4 regions of the Rhizobium sp. AN6A genome follow, and region 3 is predicted to be linked to each of the others. Evidence: predicted binding sites of a transcription regulator. Region 3 holds the regulator's gene; each other region holds the start of a gene.
The links. Region 3 encodes LexA, which represses DNA repair genes until DNA is damaged. Its sites were predicted from a motif close to TGTTCNNNNTGTGTTCNG; they were not measured.
Positions count from the first base shown of each region.

Region 1: the regulator LexA is predicted to act here: its motif matches at 1,488-1,505, upstream of CRO62_RS21340 (energy-coupling factor ABC transporter ATP-binding protein).
Region 2: the regulator LexA is predicted to act here: its motif matches at 1,708-1,725, upstream of CRO62_RS21395 (MazG nucleotide pyrophosphohydrolase domain-containing protein).
Region 4: the regulator LexA is predicted to act here: its motif matches at 1,756-1,773, upstream of CRO62_RS17235 (helicase-related protein).

Region 1 is NZ_OCNC01000004.1:1,807,093-1,810,299, reverse strand. It holds gene ribB (3,4-dihydroxy-2-butanone-4-phosphate synthase) at 1-89, shown strand, start outside; gene CRO62_RS21345 (winged helix-turn-helix domain-containing protein) at 258-1,451, opposite strand; gene CRO62_RS21340 (energy-coupling factor ABC transporter ATP-binding protein) at 1,567-2,247, shown strand; gene CRO62_RS21335 (energy-coupling factor transporter transmembrane component T family protein) at 2,244-2,849, shown strand; gene CRO62_RS21330 (biotin transporter BioY) at 2,881-3,207, shown strand, end outside.
Region 2 is NZ_OCNC01000004.1:1,816,825-1,820,031, reverse strand. It holds gene CRO62_RS21410 (bleomycin resistance protein) at 1-179, shown strand, start outside; gene CRO62_RS21405 (HAD family hydrolase) at 186-860, shown strand; gene CRO62_RS21400 (hypothetical protein) at 969-1,346, shown strand; gene CRO62_RS21395 (MazG nucleotide pyrophosphohydrolase domain-containing protein) at 1,401-1,706, opposite strand; gene CRO62_RS21390 (TSUP family transporter) at 1,857-2,636, shown strand; gene pdxH (pyridoxamine 5'-phosphate oxidase) at 2,668-3,207, opposite strand, start outside.
Region 3 is NZ_OCNC01000004.1:2,422,930-2,426,136, forward strand. It holds gene CRO62_RS24500 (glutathione S-transferase family protein) at 1-521, opposite strand, end outside; gene lexA (transcriptional repressor LexA) at 962-1,684, opposite strand; gene CRO62_RS24510 (VOC family protein) at 1,895-2,776, shown strand; gene kdsA (3-deoxy-8-phosphooctulonate synthase) at 2,776-3,207, shown strand, end outside.
Region 4 is NZ_OCNC01000004.1:968,137-971,343, reverse strand. It holds gene tesB (acyl-CoA thioesterase II) at 1-242, opposite strand, end outside; gene CRO62_RS17245 (ubiquinone biosynthesis hydroxylase) at 191-1,543, shown strand; gene CRO62_RS17235 (helicase-related protein) at 2,005-3,207, shown strand, end outside.

The sequences.
Region 1 (3,207 bases), 620 kb from region 3:
GCTCGATCAAGCTGATGACCACCCGCGAGCGCCATTATGTCGGGCTGGAAGGCTTCGGAATCAAGATTTCGTCAACGGATATCGGGTGATCTAGGGACGTCGCGAGGGCGCTTCGATTTGGCGTCCTCTCCGCCCGTCCGGCGTCATCCTCGGTCTTGTGCCGAGGATCTGCAAACGCATCCTATACATTGTCCGTTGCAGATGCTCGGGACGGGCCCGAGCATGACGGAAGAAACAGTCGCCGGCTCAAGGCGCAATTACACCTCCCGCCACCCGTCCAGATAATTCACACTCTCAACCCCCGTAAACTTCGCAAGCCGCGACAATTCCGCGTTGAGTTTCTCGAGCCTTCCTGCTGAGGCGCGCACGCCCGGTTCCAGCCACAGGCGGCGCACATCCAGCGTGCCGCGCTTGCGGTCTGCTTTCATGTCGATACGGCCGATCAGCCTGTCGCCTTCCAGAAGCGGGAAGACGTAATAGCCATATTGCCGTTTCGGCTCGGGTACGAAGACCTCGATACGGTAATAGAAGCCAAACAACCGCTCCGTGCGGTTGCGGTCGCGCAACAGCGGATCGAAGGGGCTCAGCACACGGACGCGGGACGACGGTTCCGGCAGGTTGGAGACATCGGCGCTGAAATCCGCAAAGGCATAGGACGGGCGGGCAGCACCGCCATCGCTTGCGAGAAGCGAGACCTCACACAGTTCGTCACGGTGGCTCTTGACCCAGTCCCTCGCCTCCTGCGGGGTAACGAGATCAAAAAAGGCGGCGATTTCGCCATGGGTGGCAAAACCCAGCCGGGTGAGCGCCTGCCGGCATGCCCAGTCTACGAATTGCGTATGCTCCACTTCGCTTTCGTGGTGCTCACCGGGAATGACCCGCTCCGCCAGATCATAGACCTTCTGGAAATTCACGCGGCCGGATATGGCAAGCTTGCCGGTGTGCCACAGATATTCGAGTGCGGTCTTGGAAGGATGCCAGTTCCACCAGCCGCCGGACTGATGACCCTCCTCCTTCAACTCACGCGCCAGAACAGGACCCGTGGCGGCGATGCGCTCCAGCGTCTCGGCGAAAGCCGCATCGAACCCCTCACCATGCCATTTGCGCCAGCGCTCCTGAATGATCGGCTCGCGGCGGCGGAAGCGGTGCTTCCAATAGGGGTAAAATTCGGTCGGCACGATGGAGGCATCATGCGTCCAGTGCTCGAACAGCGCGCGGTCCTTTTCCAGCAGTGCTGTCAGATGTTCGCGCCTGTAGGTCTGGTTTCGGGAGAATATTATCTGGTGATGGGCGCGCTCCACCGTGCCGATACTGTCCACCTGCACGAAACCGATATCGGTAATAAGCTGCAGCAGGCCATCCTTGGAAAGCGCCTTTCCGGGCGGAGAGCAAAGCCCCTGCCGCGCCAGAAAAATCCGCCTTGCCGCTTCGTTTGAAACCTTGATCGTCATAAAGCAGAAGGTATGACGGCTTTTTCAGGATTGCAATGTTCTTTTTTTGTTCTTTGTTTCACTTCTGTTGATGACACGATATAGAACCGGAAAGCGATAGAGGGATGCATCAATCTTGGAAATCCGTTTCGACACCGCAGGCGTCGCCTTCGAGGGCAGGCAGGCTTTACAGCCCGTGTCCCTGACATTGACTGAACGGCGTATCGGCGTCATCGGCCTCAACGGCTCGGGCAAGACCACCTTTGCGCGGCTGATCAATGGTCTGACAAAGCCGACGCGCGGCAAGGTGTCGGTGAACGGTCTCGACACCGTCAAAGATGCGAAAGCGGTATTGCAGGCAGTCGGTTTCATCTTCCAGAATCCGCAGAACCAGATCATCCTGCCGATCATACGCGACGATGTCGCCTTCGGCCTCAAGCGACTCGGTATCGGCAAGACGGAGACAGAAACGCGGGTCAAGGCCGTGCTTGCCCGGCTCGGTATCGCTCATCTGGAAGAACGGCGCGCGCACGAGCTTTCCGGCGGCGAATTGCAGCTGGCGGCGCTGGCCGCCCTGCTGGTCACTGAACCGCAAATCCTCATTCTCGATGAACCGACCAATCAGCTCGACCTCAAAAACCGCACCATCGTTGAAAAGACAATGGCTGCGCTGTCGCAGTCGCTTGTCGTCATCACCCACGATCTGCCGCTGCTTTCCGGCTTCGATCGCGTACTGGTTTTTCACGAAGGCGAGCTTGTCGCAGACGCCAACCCCGAAAAGGCGGTGGCACGTTATCTGGAGGTTGCGTCGCGATGAAGTCCCTTCATGTCGAAGGCACGGGCTGGCTCTACCGCGTCTCTCCGCGCCTCAAGCTCGTGACGCTGATGGTTTTCAGCATTGCGCTGTTTCTCACCCGCGATCTGCTTTTGCTGGGATGCGCCGTCGTTGTGGCCGCCGCCATTCTGCGCGAGACGCGGCTGCAATTCCGGGAGATTGGCCTGCGGCTACGCCCGGTGATGCTGACCATTCTCCTCGTTGCCGCCTTCAGCTATCTGCTGCTTCCGGTACACGATGCGAGTGTCAATCTTTTGCGGCTGACTGCACTGGCGCTTCTCGCCACCGCCGTCACCATCACCGTCAGCATTTCGCAATTCATGGATGAAATCGCGCTTGCTGCCGCCCCACTGGAAAGGCTGGGGCTGGTCAAGGCGGCCGATATTGGCCTTGCGGTCGGGCTCGTCGTGCGGTTCGTGCCGGAGATCGTCAATCGTTACCATGCGGTGCGCGATGCGCACCGCGCGCGCGGCCTCCCCGTTCGGCTGGCCACGATCATCGTGCCGCTCGTCATTATGACGTTGAAGGATGCGGATGCCATTGCCGACGCCATTGACGCGCGCGGTTTCAGAGGCCAAAGCTGACGGCAAAACAACCACCCGGAGTTCCCGAGCCATGACGACCCGCGACCTTGTGCTGATCTCGCTGTTTTCCGCCATCATCATCGCACTCGGACTTTTGCCGCCGATCACGCTTGGTTTCATTCCGGTGCCCATCACCGCGCAGTCGCTTGGCGTCATGCTGGCCGGTGTCGTGCTGGGGGCGAAACGCGGCACGCTCGCGGTTCTTCTGACCATCCTCATCGCCGCCATCGGCCTGCCAGTCCTCTCAGGCGGACGCGGCGGCCTTTCCATCTTCACCACGCCGACCACGGGCTTCCTGATCGGCTGGATTGCTGCCGCTTTCGTCACCGGTACGCTCTCGGAAAAACTCGTTAATCGC
Region 2 (3,207 bases), 610 kb from region 3:
TGCCCATCCTCGCGCGGCTTGAGCGGGCCTCAATCGATCTTGTCCTGCCGTCAGAGGAAAAATGGTACAGGCGCGGCACAGTCGAGGTCGGCAACCGGCAATTCATCGTCGCCGATCCGGACGGTTATCTGCTCCGCCCGTTCGAAAGCCTCGGCGAACGCCCCTTCCGGTTCGGTTGAGCTGCCATGCTGCCTTTTCTCCCGCATGCTGTCGTTTTCGACATGGACGGATTGCTGATCGAAAGCGAGACGCTTTATCGCGATTCCTTTCTGGCCGCGTCAGATGAGGGCGGCCACGGAATGCGGGTCGAGACCTATCAGAAGGTCTGCGGCAGCCCGTGGGATGTCATCACCGGCACCATTTTCGCCGATTATGGCGCGGATTTTCCGATCGACAGCTTCCGCGACGCCTGGCTCCGGCATCTTGCCGTGATGATGGCGGAAGGCGTGGCGCTGAAACCCGGCGTCGTCGAAATCCTCGATCTTCTCGACAGGCTCGATATCCGCCGCGCCATCGCCACCTCCTCGCGGCACGATTCCGTCACGCGTCATCTCGGCCCCTATGACCTGCTCAAACGTTTCGATACCATCGTCGCTCGCGGCGACTATTCGGAGCCGAAGCCGTCGCCAATGCCATATCTTACTGCCGCAAAACGTCTCGGCATCGATCCGGGCCGTTGCCTGGCACTGGAGGATTCCTGGCACGGCGTGCGGTCCGCCTCGTCGGCGGGCATGATGACGATCATGGTACCGGATGTCGCGCCGCCGACCGAGGAAATGCGGGAAAAATGCATCGCCGTTTCAAGCGATCTTCATGCGGTTGCGGGCCTCCTGCAAAAGGCGCCGTTATCAGAGGCATGAAGGCGCGTCACATGCTTTAGCCATTTGTGCTTATGGTGACGCGCATATCGGCTGACAGGCCGATCCGGTTCGAATTCATCTGTCGGCGCATTCATCAACGGAGTGGTCATGCTGCTTGTTGCCGTGTCGCTCGCGACGCTAATAATACTCGCGCTTTGCGCATTTCAGATCGTCCTTGCGGCGGGTGCGCCCTTCGGTCGCTTCGCCTGGGGCGGCGAGCACAGTGTCCTGTCCGTCGCGCAGCGCTTTACCAGCGTGGCGGCTGTCGCGGTCTATATCCTTGCCGCATCGTTTCCGCTGCAAAAGGCAGACCTCATCACGCTCTGGCCGGCAGGCTGGGTCGAACCCGGCATCTGGATCATCGCCTGCACGCTTGCGGTGAACATCGGATTGAATGCAATGTCGCGAAGCCGTGCGGAGCGGCGGGTCATGACGCCAGTGGCCGCCATTCTCGCCATTCTGTTCTTTACCGTCTCGCTGTCTTGATCGCGGCAGTGGCAGATCCGGCCGCGCAAAGGCCGGTTACCTTGCCGTAACCTGTCAAGCCGACGGTGTAAAACGCCACTTGCGCTCTATCGATCCTTCGATGTCGAGACCGTTATAATGGGCGAGCAGCAGCACATGGCCGAGGAGATCGGCGGTTTCGTCGGCAAGATCCCGTTTCATCTCCTCTTCGCTTCTGCCTTTGCTGCGCCCACGCCCCGTCAGCCGGTTCCAGGCCTGCGTGACCTCACCAACCTCCTCCTGAAGCTTCAGCATATACCAGTCCGGATCGCGGACGATCCCATTTTCCTCGGCGTATTTCTGTGAGGCAGCTTCAAACTGGCGCATCAAGACAGCAAGCATTTGTTCATCCTTTGTTCGTGAGATACAACTCTGATCACGATTCTCGGGCGGCGTCGATTCGAAAGCGGATCGTGCGTCAATGAGCTGAAATTTCCGCAACAGGTGCCTGCATGCGGGATAAAGAGGTATTCGAAACCCATGCAGTCACCCATGCCTCTCCTCGATTTTTTCTCGGCTCTCATCACCGCGCATAGTCCGACGCTGCTCACCATGTTTGCGGGCGCCGCCTTTCTCGCCGGACTTGCCCGCGGCTTTTCCGGCTTTGGTGCGGCTCTCATCTTCATTCCGCTGGCAAGCGCCATTGTCGGGCCGCGCATCGCCTCGGTGGTTCTTCTTGTGGTGGACGGCGTTTTGACGCTCGGCATGATACCGCCGGCCTGGCGCATGGCCGACCGGCGTGAAGTCTTCACCATGGCAGCCGGTGCGCTTGTCGGCGTCCCGCTTGGAACGCTGCTGCTTTCCGGCGGGGATCCGCTCACCCTGCGCTGGATCATTTCCATCGTGGTTGTCGTGCTGCTGTTATTTCTCGTTTCCGGCTGGCGTTACAGCGGCCGGCCGAAAACGCCGCTCACCCTGTTCACCGGGCTTGTTGCCGGGCTGTTTTCGGGTGCGGCGCAACTGGGCGGTCCGCCCATCGTCGCCTATTGGCTTGGCGGCGCCCTCAAGGGCGCTTTTGTGCGCGCCAATGTCATTCTTTATTTCGCGATTTCGACCGTGATCTCCGCCACCAGCTATTTTTTTGGTGGCCTGTTCACCGCTGACGTCTTTGTTTTTTTCCTGCTGGCCCTGCCGTTTTACGGGGCGGGTCTTTATGCAGGTGCGCGGCTGCACGGGCTTGCCGACGAGGCGGCGTTCAGGCGCATCTGCTACGGCCTGATCGCCATTTCCGCCGTCATCGGCCTGCCGCTATTTGATTCGCTGCTGAAATAGGCAGGCAAGGACGGCCTGCCTCCTGCAGCTTTCAAGGATACATGCGGACCTTGGACCACGGTTCATCCGGCGTCTCGCGGCGGAATTCGACACGGTCGTGCAGGCGGAACTTGCGGTCGTGCCAGAACTCGATGCTGACCGGACGAATGCGGAAACCGGACCAGTAGGAAGGGCGCGGAATATCGCCGATCGCATATTTCGCGGTGTATTCGGCAACCGCCTTTTCCAGCGCGAACCGGCCTTCCAGCGGCCGCGACTGCTTCGACGCCCAGGCGCCGATGCGGCTTCCGCGCGGACGCGAGGCGTAATAGCTATCCGCTTCCGCGTCGGTAACGATCTCCACCTCGCCGCGCAGACGCACCTGCCGGCGCAGGCTTTTCCAGTGGAAACACATGGCCGCTTTTTTCTGGCCTAGGATCTCGCGCCCCTTCTGGCTTTCGAAATTCGTATAGAAAACGAAGCCGCGATCGTCGACGTCCTTCAGCAGCACCATGCGCACATTCGGCAGGCCGTTTTCATCGACGGTTGCGAGTGCTACCGCGTTCGGATCGTTGATTTCGGAGGCCGTCGC
Region 3 (3,207 bases):
AGATCCGCGCTGCCATAGGTCTGGAAACGGAATGCAACCGGGCAGAAGAAAGCATCGACCGCCGTGAACTTTTGACCGGCAAGATACGGCCCGCCGAATTTCGTGAGACCCTCGCTCCACAACGCATCGATCCGCTTTATATCGGCCTTAAGCCCGGCATCGCCACCCCTGGGTTTGACCCGAATGCCCACCGACATGGGATAGAGATTGCGCAGCGAGGAAAAGCCGGCATGCATCTCACTTGCGGCCGAACGCGACCAGGCCCTCGCATGCTTGTCGCTTGCCCAGACGCCCTGGTGTCTTTCGGCAAGATATTCGACGATCGAAAGCGTTTCCCAAACCGTCATACCCTCGTCGACCAGGCAGGGCACCTTGCCCGTCGGCGAAAAGGAGGAAAAGGAGACGCCTTCGCCGAACGGAATGAGCTTTTCATCAAAGGCGATACCGAGCGTGCGCATCAATACCCACGGCCGCAGCGACCATGAAGAATAGTTCTTGTTGGCTATATAAAGATCGTACATGGCGTATCTCCCGGATATGACGCGCATTTCTACACCTGCCAAGCGTTCATGGAATATCGAAAATTATCCATGGCTCCCATAAACGCCGTTGATGGATGGTGATGTGGGGTCGCTGAGAGCGCGCCTCGCGATAAGTCACCCTTTGGTGACCAGTAAGAACTGACTGCGCAACACGACAGAACAACGTCGCTAAAAAACAGCGGATGGGATCGTTTCGACAACTAAGGCGAGCGGACCACTCGCCGCCACGCCTGTAGCGAAACCGAAGCATCTTTATGGAGCAGGAGCTCAGTTTAGAAAGGGCAACGCGCATAGGCTGAATGGCGCATATCCTCGTGCACCCGCAAAAGCACGCCACGTTTGGAAACAGCCAAACCAAATATAGGCGCCATCTTCACGATGACGCCTATTGTAAAGTGAATACGTTCGGTTCGATAAGATCAATGGTAGCGGCGGATCAGCCCCACCAGCTTGCCCTGAATTTTCACCCGGTCCGGCCCGAAGATACGGGTCTCATAGGCTGGGTTTGCCGCCTCGAGCGCAATGGAGGCTCCCTTGCGGCGGAAGCGCTTCAGCGTGGCTTCCTCGTCATCCACCAGAGCCACAACGATATCCCCGGGATTGGCGGTGTTGCCGTTGCGGATGATGACTGTGTCGCCGTCGAAAATGCCGGCCTCAATCATCGAATCACCCTTGACCTCAAGAGCGTAATGTTCGCCCGTGCCAAGCATGTCTACTGGCACGGCCACATCATGGGTGTTGTTCTGAATGGCGGAAATCGGCACGCCCGCAGCGATGCGGCCCATGACCGGTACGGTGACAGCCCCGCCCAGATCATTGGCCGGCGTCTTGGGCGCAGGGGCCGGTTCCGGCGTCTTGGGCTTGCCAAGGCTGCCTTCGATAACGCTTGGCGAAAAGCCGCGCTGCGGCCTTGCGCCCGGCGTATAAGCCTCGGGCAGCTTGATGACTTCCAGTGCCCGAGCCCTATTCGGTAGCCGACGAATGAACCCGCGCTCTTCGAGAGCGGTTATCAGGCGGTGGATGCCGGATTTCGAAGCAAGATCGAGTGCGTCCTTCATTTCATCGAAGGAGGGCGGCACGCCGGACTCTTTCATTCGTTCATGAATGAAGAGAAGCAATTCCTGCTGTTTGCGCGTGAGCATGAGGAAAACACCCTTTAGAATCGTAGTGGAAGTCGCGAAACAAATACAGAACGAACACTATATGTTCCATATGTGTTCTGCAATCCCCTAAAATTTCGTGAAGGTGCCATCTGTTGCTGTGATGATTTGCCTCATAGCACGCAATTGTGCTTTTGTGCGGTCGAAACCGTCCCGGCATGCCCCGGGCGGAAGGCCAGCAGAATACATGTCATGACGAAACCCTATAGCGTTGACCATCTCGTTTTGCCCGTGGAAGTCATAGGCGTCGCCGTGAAGCGCCTCGTCAGTCTTGGCTTTACGGTTGCGCCGGAGGCTCTGCATCCTTTCGGCACCCAAAATGCCTGCGTATTTTTCGCCGATGGCACCTATCTGGAGCCGCTCGCAATTGCTGATCCGGCTAAATATAATGCCTCGATAGAGAGGGGTGATGTGTTTACCGGCAGGGATGTGGCCTTCCGGCAACGGGACGGGCAGGAGGGTTTTTCGGCTCTTGTCGCCAGGACTGAAGACGCCTTGGTTGACCATGAGCGGTTTCGGGCAGCCGGTCTTTGGGCGGGCGATGTTTTCGAGTTTTCGCGGCCTGTTCGGATGCCGGATGGCTCGCAAGGCGAGGCGGCGTTCCGGCTGGCTTTTGCGGCAAGCGGGGCGGTCGCGGATTTCTTTCTGTTCAGTTGTCAGCGGCTTCAAGCCCTGCCGGGCGATCGCACCATGCTGGAGCGCCACGCCAATGGTGTCACCGGCCTCAGTGAAATCGTCCTGTTTTCCGGCGGCGATGTGAAGGTGGCGGGCCTGATCGAGACAGTGTTTGGCTGTGAAGGCAAATGGTCTCCGGGCGGTGATATGGTTTTCTCGACCGGCAATGCCAGCATCAGATTGACCGGAAAACCGGCTTTCGGCGGGCAGGCCCTGAGTGCTCACGATGGCAACGAAGGCGGATTGCGTGGCGCGGGCATCGTCTTTTCGTCACACGATCTTGCCGTGACAGAAGCGGTGCTTGCTGCTAATGGCGTGTCCTGCGCAAAAGCGGACGGCCGTCTGGTGGTGCCCGCAGCACCCGGTCAGGGTGTTGCCTTCGCCTTCGAGGAAAAATGATGAGCGTTACGAACAATCTTAAAGTCACTGCCGGCGACGGCGCCAGCAAGGTTTCCTTCTCGAATACCGAGCGGTTTTCGCTGATTGCCGGCCCCTGCCAGATGGAAAGCCGCGAACATTCCTTCATGATCGCTGGCGTCCTGAAGGAGCTTTGCGACAAGCTTGGAATAGGGCTTGTCTACAAGTCTTCTTTCGACAAGGCGAACCGCACTTCGCTTTCCGGCAAACGCGGCATCGGCCTGGATAATGCGATGCAGGTTTTTGCCGATCTCAAGAAGGAATTCGGTTTTCCTGTTCTGACCGACATCCACACGGAAGAGCAATGCGCCATCGTTTCCGAGGTGGTGGACGTGCTGCAGATTCCGGCGTTCCTCAGCCGCCAGACCGATCTTCTCGTTGCCGCCGCCAAAACCGGCCGCGTCATCAACGTC
Region 4 (3,207 bases), 1.5 Mb from region 3:
AGGATGGGCACCAGCGGGTCGCCGGGGCGCATGAAATAGGAATGCAGCGAATGAACGAAACGATCATCATCCACGGTTCGTTGAGCTGCGATCAATGCCTGCGCGATGACCTGGCCGCCGAAAACGCGCTGCCAGCCAATTTGCGGGCTTTCACCCCGAAACAGGTTTTCTTCCAGCTTCTCGAGATCGAGTGTGGAGATCAGATTGGCCATCGGATCTGACGTTTGCGAGGGATGCGACATTTTTTCGGCCTGCTCCGGCTGTAGGAAGACGTCACATGGTCTATAGTGCGCCGATGATGCGTGCACAAGATTTGAGGAGAAGCGCGATGCTGGACGTGGTGGTGGCAGGCGGCGGTTATGTCGGCCTTTCCGTTGCTGTCGCAATTAAGCAGGCAGCCGGACATCTTAATGTGCAGGTGGTTGAAGCCGCTCCCGAGGATGTTTGGAAGAAGGACGTCCGCGCTTCCGCCATTATCGCGGCGGCCACACGCATGCTCGACGTTTTCGGCATATGGAACGAGATCGAGCCGGAGGCCCAGCCGATCCACAAGATGATCGTCACCGATTCGAAGACCGCCGATCCGGTTCGCCCGGTGTTTTTGACATTCGACGGCGCGGTGGAGGAGGGCAGGCCCTTCGCTCATATGGTGCCGAATGTCGCGATGGTGGGTGCGCTGCGAGGCCTGTGTGAGCGCCTCGGCATCGAGATCCGCCATGGTCTCAGTGTTTCCGGCTTTTCCGCCGGCCCGCAATCGACGGCTATTTCACTTTCCGACGGCTCGTCGCTTGAGGCGCGACTGCTCATAGCCTGCGATGGGGTTCGCTCTGCTTTGCGGGATATGGCAGGAATAAAAACCGTGCACTGGAATTACGACCAGTCCGGGATCGTCACCACCGTTGAACACGAGCGGCCGCATGAGGGGTGCGCGGAGGAACATTTCCTGCCGTCGGGGCCTTTCGCCGTGCTTCCCTTGAAAGGGAACCGCTCCTCGCTTGTCTGGACCGAACGTACGGCCGATGCCGACAGGCTGGTTGCTGTCGACGATCTGGTGTTCGAGGAGGAACTTGAACGCCGGTTCGGCCACAAGCTCGGTCCGGTCCGTCCCATCGGTCCCCGTCGCGCCTTTCCGCTGGGCTTGACGCTGGCGCGTTCCTTCGTCGCGCCACGTTTTGCACTTGCCGGCGATGCGGCGCATGGAATTCACCCGATTTCCGGTCAGGGCCTCAATCTCGGCTTCAAGGATGTTGCGGCACTGGCCGAAACCGTGGTCGAGGCCGACCGTCTCGGCCTTGATATTGGCTCTCTCAACGTTCTCGACCGTTACCAGTCCTGGCGGCGTTTCGACACGTTGCGGATGGGTGTGACGACGGATGTGCTTAACCGGCTTTTCTCCAATGATGTCGGTCCCATTCGCGTCATGCGTGATTTCGGTCTGGGTGTGGTCGATCGTTTGCCGGGTCTGAAATCCTATTTCATCGGTCAGGCTGCCGGCACGACAGATGCGGGCGCGCCGCGCCTGCTTGCCGGCGAGGCACTCTGATATTGCCGTTCGTGCCTGTGCCGGAGCGGCTTTCCAGCGATTGCCGCTTGACAGTCGATTCCGGTATTTTCCGCCGGAAGCCGGTGCCGCAAAGCTGAATCCGGACAAGGACTTACCCGGATTCACAATCTGGTATAGGGCAGGCATCTGCCAACCAGATGTTGCGGAGAACAAAAGCTGAATCCGGTGGAGTCAGCGATTCGTATTCGATTCGTTCGCAGACTGTTCCGTGTCCGAATCGATTCCGGTTTCGCCGGATTCTTTTTAATATTTCAACTATCTGAATCAAAACGGAAAATTCCGCCGGGGAAGGACCTCTTACCACTTTGCGGACAAGGCCTATTGCCTTTGTCGGCGGGCGTTGCCATGTGTGGTGCGTGTGCGGCCCGTATCAGTGAATGGCGGGCGGCACAGCAAGCAGATGAAGTCGATTCACGGATAGTACGTTGAATTCTCGCCCCATGATCCTGAGCGGCCGCGGTGTCACGGCCGTTCTCGGCCCCACCAATACCGGCAAGACCCATTACGCCATCGAGCGCATGGTGGCACATGGCAACGGTGTCATCGGCCTTCCGCTGCGCCTTCTGGCGCGTGAGGTCTATACCCGTCTTGTCGAAAAGGTGGGTGCGCCGAATGTGGCGCTGATAACCGGCGAAGAAAAGATCGCCCCTCCGAAAGCCAAATATTCCGTCTGTACGGTGGAAGCCATGCCGCGCGAGACAACGGCCGCATTCGTCGCCATCGACGAAGTGCAGCTGGCCGGTGATCTGGAGCGCGGGCATATCTTTACCGACCGCGTGCTGCATCTGCGCGGGCGGGAGGAAACGCTGCTTCTGGGTGCGGGCACGATGCGCCCGATCCTCGAAAAGCTGCTGCCGGGAATTACCGTGGTCGAACGTCCGCGCCTGTCGCAGCTTTTTTATGCGGGCCAGAAGAAGATAACCCGCCTGCCGCAACGCACGGCAATCGTCGCCTTTTCGGCGGAAGAGGTCTATGCCATTGCCGAGCTGGTGCGCCGCCAGCGTGGTGGCGCAGCCGTTGTGATGGGCGCGCTTTCGCCGCGTACGCGCAACGCCCAGGTGGGGCTCTACCAGTCCGGCGACGTCGAATATCTCGTGGCGACTGATGCCATCGGCATGGGCCTCAACCTTGATGTCGATCATGTCGCCTTTGCGCAGGACCGCAAGTTCGACGGTTATCAGTTCCGCAATCTCAATCCGGGCGAAATCGGCCAGATCGCCGGCCGCGCCGGCCGCCATCTTCGCGATGGCACGTTCGGTGTGACGGGGCGCGTCGATCCATTTGACGACGAGTTGGTGGAGCGTATCGAAACCCATCAGTTCGACTCGGTGAAGGTGCTGCAATGGCGGACGAAAAATTTCGATTTTTCCTCCATCGCCAATCTGCGTCTGAGCCTCGATGCCGCCCCGGCGATCCAGGGCTTATCACGGGCCTTGCCGGCGATCGACCAGCAGGCGCTCGAATATCTGTCGCGCTACCCTGAAATCATCGACGTGGCGACGACGGAGGCGCGGGTGGAAAAACTCTGGGAGGCCTGCGCGCTTCCGGATTATCGCCGCATTGCGCCCGCTCAACATGCTGATCTGATCTCAACGCTCTATTTCGATCTGGTAAAACGTGGCACGGTGAACGAAGATTTCATG